One region of the Rhizobium sp. BR 249 genome, then DNA from elsewhere that is predicted to be linked to it. Evidence: predicted binding sites of a transcription regulator. Region 1 holds the regulator's gene; the other holds the start of a gene.

Evidence for each region. Region 1 encodes LexA, which represses DNA repair genes until DNA is damaged. Its sites were predicted from a motif close to TGTTCNNNNTGTGTTCNG; they were not measured.
Region 2: a site for LexA is predicted at 1,623-1,640, ahead of QD408_RS10005 (ribonuclease T2 family protein). Genes of this name have one in related genera too.

What each region holds. Positions count from the first base shown of each region.
Region 1 covers NZ_JARWKX010000022.1:37,218-40,632, reverse strand. Annotated here, with positions in the region: gene QD408_RS20040 (ComEC/Rec2 family competence protein) at 1-1,608, shown strand, start outside; gene lexA (transcriptional repressor LexA) at 1,589-2,308, opposite strand; gene QD408_RS20030 (VOC family protein) at 2,507-3,400, shown strand; gene kdsA (3-deoxy-8-phosphooctulonate synthase) at 3,397-3,415, shown strand, end outside.
Region 2 covers NZ_JARWKX010000008.1:114,280-117,694, reverse strand. Annotated here, with positions in the region: gene QD408_RS10015 (DMT family transporter) at 1-532, opposite strand, end outside; gene QD408_RS10010 (alpha/beta fold hydrolase) at 550-1,494, opposite strand; gene QD408_RS10005 (ribonuclease T2 family protein) at 1,653-2,393, shown strand; gene ettA (energy-dependent translational throttle protein EttA) at 2,492-3,415, shown strand, end outside.

The DNA.
Region 1 (3,415 bases):
GGCATCGGTGATCGCATAAGATCGGTCCTGCCCGGCGACACCGGTGCGTTTGCGGCCGCCCTCGTGACCGACGAGCGGCGCGCCATCTCGAATGAGACGACGGAGGCGCTGCGCCAGTCCGGACTTGCCCATATCATCGCCATATCGGGTCTCAACATGGCGTTGTCTGCCGGCATCTTCTTCGTCGGCTTTCGAATGCTGCTCAGCCTCTTTCCCGGTATCGCCCAGGCCTATCCAACGAAGAAGATCGCCGCCGGCGGCGCGCTGCTCGCCGTTACCGCCTATTTTCTGATCTCCGGCTTCGCCGTCTCGGCCGAACGCGCCTTCATCATGATGGCCGTCATGCTGATCGCCGTCTTCTTCGACCGGCCGTCGATCAGCCTGCGCAATGTCGCGCTGTCCGCGCTGGTCATCATTGCCATCTCACCGTCCGAGGTATTGGGTCCGAGCTTCCAGATGTCCTTTGCCGCGACGCTGGCGCTGGTATCGGGTTATCAGCTCTGGAAGGATCGGCGCGTCCGTGAAAATGCCTTTCTGAAACTGCCGATCGTTCGGCCCTTCGTTGCGGTCGGAGGCTTCTTTGCCGGCGTCTTCCTAACTTCGTTGATCGGCGGCTTTTCGACCGCGCTCTTTTCGATCGAGCATTTTCATCGCCTGACGGCTTACGGCTTGCCGGCAAACCTCGCGACGATACCCATCATCTCCTTCATCGTCATGCCCGCCGGCCTGTTGGCAATGCTGCTCATGCCTTTCGGTCTGGACGCACTGCCCTGGAAGGTGGTCGGATTTGGCCTCGACCTGGTGATCGCGGTCGCAAAGACGGTTTCCGGCTGGGGTGGCGGCATCGGGATCGGCCGTTTGCCCGGCTGGTACTTCGCTGTTGCCGTTGCCGGCTTCCTGCTCATGACGCTCTTGCGCACGCGCCTGCGCCGTATCGGCACCGCCGTCATGACGGCTTCGACGCTCGTTTTGCTTGTTCTTCCATCCGCCCACTCGCCGGACCTTGTCATTTCGGAGGATGGCGGTCTTGTCGGGATCGTTGAGGCCGCAGCCATGGCCTCCACTCGCGAAAGGCCGCCGAATTTCATTTTCGATCAGTGGCAGAGAGCGCTGGTCCTGCCGACCCATCATTCGCCGAAGATGCTGGATGGCCCCGCTATCCCCGAGGCAGACGATCGGCGTCTGCAGCTTTCCCCGGATCAGCGGGAGGAAGCGAGGAGCGCGATGCAGGCGGCCGCGGCAAACGGCGAGGCCAACCGCTTTTCCTGCGTTAAGAAGGCCTGGTGCATATCGCGGCTGGCAAATGGAAAAGTCGTAACCGTCATCGACAACGCCGCCTATCTCGGCCCGGCCTGCGATGTGGGCAATATCGTCGTGACGCCGGTGCGGCTGCGGTTCGACCGCTGCCGTTCACGCGCGACGCTCTTCACTGGCGAGACGCTGCGCCGGACCGGTTCCGTCGAGTTGCGCTTTACGGATGACGGTCCGCAGACCGTCACCGCATTCAGCACGCTGTCGCGGCCGTGGATGCGCCATCGCGCTTATGATTGGCGCAGCGGGAGTTTTGCCGAATCCAGCCCGCCCGGTGTCAATGATAGCGGCGAATGAGGCCGACGAGCTTGCCCTGAACCTTGACGCGATCCGGCCCGAAGATACGGGTTTCGTAAGCCGGGTTGGCCGCTTCGAGCGCGATGGAAGCGCCTTTGCGGCGGAAGCGTTTGAGCGTCGCTTCCTCGTCGTCGACGAGGGCCACGACGATGTCGCCAGGGCTGGCGGTGCTCCCATTGCGAATGATCACGGTGTCGCCATCGAAGATACCGGCGTCGATCATCGAATCGCCTTTGACCTCCAGCGCATAGTGTTCACCATTGCCGAGCATATCGGCCGGAACCACGATGTCGTGGGTGTTGTTCTGGATCGCCGAGATCGGAACGCCGGCGGCGATGCGGCCCATGACGGGCACGGAGACCGAGTTGCCGTTGTCGGCGACGGGCTTTGCAGGAGCGGGAGCGGCGACCGGCTGGGGCTTGCCGAGGCTGCCTTCGATGACGCTCGGCGAAAAACCGCGCCGGGGCTGGATGCTGGGGCTGTAGGCCTCCGGAAGCTTGATCACTTCGAGGGCGCGGGCGCGGTTCGGTAGGCGGCGAATGAAGCCACGCTCCTCGAGCGCCGTGATCAAGCGGTGAATGCCGGATTTCGAGGCGAGATCCAAGGCATCCTTCATCTCGTCGAAAGACGGTGGAACGCCGGATTCCTTCATGCGCTCATGAATGAAAAGGAGTAGCTCCTGTTGTTTGCGCGTGAGCATCGACGTCAGACCCCGTGATTGAAACAAATCCAGAACAGACACTATATGTTCCATATGTGTTCCGCAAGTAGCTAAATTTCCGTAAAACTTCCCATCAACTCGTTGCGATTTTTATTTTCATTTGCGGGATTTGGCAGGCAAGTCTTGAATTGAGAGTGCGCTGTCGCACATCTCTTGCCATTTCAGGGAGAGGAACCGATGAACGAGCATGCCAAGCCGCACCCGCTGGATCATGTCGTGCTGCCGGTCGTCAATATCGATCTTGCGCGCGAGAGGCTCGGCAAGCTCGGTTTCACCGTTGCCGCCGATGCGCGCCATCCCTTTGGAACGGAAAATGCCTGCGTCTTCTTCGCCGACAAAACCTATCTGGAGCCGCTCGGCGTTGCGAGCGTCGAGGAGAGCGAGGCATCGGCGCGGAAAGGCAATGTCTTCACCGCCCGCAACCAGGCTTTCCGCTTCCGCTGCGGCGAGGAGGGGCTTTCGGCAATCGTCTTCGCCACCGAGAATTCCACCCTCGATCATAAGAAGTTCGCCACCAGGGGATCGAGCGCCGGCGAGATGTTGGAGTTCAGCCGGCCGATGAAGATGCCGGATGGTTCGGAGAGCGTCGGCAGCTTCAAATTGGCCTTTGCGGGCGATCTGCGCGCGCCCGATCTCTTCCTGTTCACCTGTCAGCGCATCAACCCGCTGCCGGCCGATCGTGGTGCGCTGGAGAAACATGCCAATGGCGTCACGGGAATTGCCGAGGTGGCGCTTTCAGCCCCGGAACCAGCGGCCTTCGGCGCCTTCGTCAGCCTTGCCGCGGCGCAATCGGCAGTCGAGAAAACCGGTTTCGGCGTCAATATCGCGGCATCGAATGCGAGAATCAGCCTGATGACGCCGGAAGGGCTTGAGGCCTATTTCGAGATCGCCGTCTCATCCGCCGAGCGCGGCCTGCGGGGCCGGGCAATCCTCTTCAATGTCGCCGATCTTGCCGTGACAGAAGCGCATTTGGCTGCTAACGGGGTGACCTACACGCGCAAGAACAATCGCATTCTGGTGAAGCCCGCGCCCGGTCAGGGCACGCTCTTCGCCTTCGAGGAACCACGATGAGCTCCAATACCAATT
Region 2 (3,415 bases), on a different contig from region 1:
GGGTCATCAGGACGAAGATTGCGATGCAGAGTGCGCTGACGACGGGCAGGAGCGCGATGTAGCCGACCTCCTCGAAACTCGGCTGGATGATCAGCATCGCCCCGAAGAAGCCGACGCCGCAGGCCGTATAGCGCCGCCAGCCGATGGTTTCCTTCAGGAAAATGCCGCCGAGGATCGTCACCATGATCGGCTCGACGAAGAAGATCGCAATCGCGTCGGCGACCGCCATGTATTTCAGCGTGGTGACGAAAGAGATCATCGAGATGGTGATGATCGCGCCGCGGATGGCATGGAACAGGCTTTGGCGCCAGGAGAAATCGGCAAAACTGCGCCGCCATATCACGATCGGCAGCATGCAGAGCGCCTGCACGACGAAGCGGCCGGCAGTGACCTCGGCGGAGGGGACGGTGACGACGGCAAGCTTGGCGAAAATATCGATGAGCGGCGAGAACATCACCGAAAGAAACATCAGCGCGAGTCCCGTCGTCACCTCGGAGGTGGACGAAGCGGGGCGGGCGGTCGTGCTGCTCATGATGGAATCCCTATTGCTCAGGATTTGGCCGTTTGCGATCCGGCGACGGTTTCGTCGCACCAGTCCGCGAAAGCTGCGGTTGCAGCCTCCGCGCCGATCTCGTTCAGCGTTTCGTGCCGCATATCCTGATATATCACGGTGCTGATACGGGAGAAGCCGTGGCCTTTCAAATGGTTTGACAACCAGAGAATGGCTTTTCCACGTTCCGTTGCCGGGTCCTCTCCGCCGCCGACGAGATGGATCGGCATGTCGCGCGCCAGCCGGTCGAGGCGGACCTTCTGCGGGGCGCGGAAGGTCAGCTCGAAGACGTCGAGCCAGAGGGAGACCGAGGCGTCGAAGCCGCAGAGCGGATCGGCGACATATTTGTCGACTTCATGGGGAAGACGCGACAGCCAGTCGAACTCGGTGCGGCGGCCGGGAATCGATTTGCCCCAGGCGCCGAAGGTGAGTTTCGGCAGAAGTCCGCTCGGCACGTCGGAGCCCTTCAGCATGCGCTCGGCCAGCAGGATTGCCTGGGCGGCGCGGCCGGCAAGCCCGACGGCGAAATTCGAGTTCCAGACGGCGACGGCGTCGAAGTCGCCCGGAGCCGTGACCGCGGCATTGAGGGCAATGAGGCCGCCCATCGAATGGCCGAAGAGGATCACCGGCAGGCCCGGATGACGGGAGGTTGCGTGGGCGCGCATGGCGATGACGTCGCCGATCACCCTTTCGACGCCGCCGCGCCGGGCGAAGCGGCCGATCGGCGCGTCGGGCGCCGTCGTCTCGCCATGACCGCGATGATCATGGGCGTAGACGTGATAGCCGCGCGCCGTCATCGTCTCGGCAAAGACGCGGTAGCGCTTCGAATGTTCGGCGAGCCCGTGCGATATCAACAGGATGCCGCGCGCCGGCGCGGCAGCCTCGGCATGGTGATAGGCGAGCGACGCCTCCGGCAAGGCCAGCCTTTGCGTATCTGAAAACATGCAGATCCTCCCTGTCGCAAGAGACCAGATCGGCCAGTAAATGCAACATCAGCGTTTGATTTATCCGATAACAATTTTACGACCTTGCTGCGATTCAGGGTTGCGGGCTTTCATGCTTCGTGCTTATTTGTTCCTGTATTGTTCTTTTGGGGGTTGAAATGATCAGCATGCAGTTGCGTTCCCTGGCGTTTGCCGTGTCGATGGTTCTTGCCGGCGCCGCCACGGCGCAGGAGGGCGGCGGGCGCACCCGCTTCATTCTGGCTGCGAGCTGGCAGCCCGCCTTCTGCCAGACCAACCAGAAGAAAGCCGAATGTGCGAGCCAGACAGGTGAGCGTCCTGATGCGACGAACTTCTCGCTGCACGGGCTCTGGCCGATGAAGCAGGATTACTGCGGCGTGAGCGACGACCAGAAAAGCGTGGACAAGGACGGCGACTGGAACAAACTGCCGGCGGTGACGCTGGCGTCCGAGACTCAAGCCGCGCTCGCAAAAGCGATGCCCGGCACGCAATCCGGCCTGGACCGGCATGAATGGGTCAAGCACGGTACCTGCACGAAGATGAGTGCGGAAGATTATTTCGGCGTCAGCATGCATCTGCTGACCGCGCTCAATGCCTCGGCGGTGCGCGATCTCTTTGCCGCCAATATCGGCAAGACCGTCAAGGCCGAGGCGATCAAGGCGGCTTTCGACAAGAGCTTCGGGCCTGGGGCCGGCGACCGCGTCAAGATGAGCTGCCGCCGGGCCGGCAATGTCAGGGTGATCAGCGAGCTGACGATCGGGCTTTCCCAGGACGCGGGGACGGCATCGGCAAAAACCGCGGCCCTCGGCGATCTCATCCAGGGAGCGGGAAAAACCTCGTTCGGCTGCAATGAGGGCGTCGTCGACGCTGCGGGCTTCTGACCGGAAATCCTGCCTAAACCGGGTTTCGGCGTTGCCCGCAGGCGCTGTTTCGCCTACATAGCGGCACAATCGAAGTTTCCCGCCCGGAGCAGCGCAGTATGGCACGTCAGTTCATCTACCACATGTCCGGCCTCAACAAGGCCTACGGCAACAAGAAGATCCTGGAGAATATCCACCTTTCCTTCTACCCCGATGCCAAGATCGGCATCCTCGGCCCGAACGGCGCCGGTAAATCCACCGTGCTGCGCATCATTGCCGGCCAGGACAAGGAATATACCGGCGAAGCCTGGCTCGCCGAGGGTGCCACGGTCGGCTATCTCGAGCAGGAGCCGAAACTCGATCCGAACAAGACCGTGTTCGAGAACGTCATGGAAGGCGTTGCCTCCAAGACGGCCATCGTCGATCGCTACAACGAACTGATGATGAACTATTCCGACGAGACGGCGGAAGAGGGCGCCAAGCTCCAGGACATCATCGACAGCCAGAACCTCTGGGATCTGGAAAGCCAGGTCGAGATGGCGATGGAAGCCCTGCGCTGCCCGCCGCGCGACGCCGAAGTCACCAGCCTTTCCGGTGGTGAGCGCCGCCGTATCGCGCTCTGCCGCCTGCTGCTGTCGCAGCCGGACCTGCTGCTGCTCGACGAACCGACCAACCATCTGGACGCCGAAACCATCGCCTGGCTCGAAAAGCATCTGCGCGACTATCCCGGCGCCGTGATGATGATTACCCACGACCGCTACTTCCTGGATAACGTCACCGGCTGGATCCTGGAACTCGACCGCGGCCGCGGCATCCCCTACGAAGGCAACTACTCCGCCTACCTGCAGGCCAAGGCCAAGCGCATGCTGCAGGAAAACCGCGAAGAAGCATCCCGCCAGAAGGCGATCACCCGCGAGCAGGAATGGATCGCTTCCAGCCCGAAGGCCCGCCAGGCAAAGTCCAAGGCGCGTATCAAGTCCTACGAGCAGCTGGTCGAGGCCGCCGAAAAGCAGCGTCCCGGCGACGCGCAGATCATCATCCCG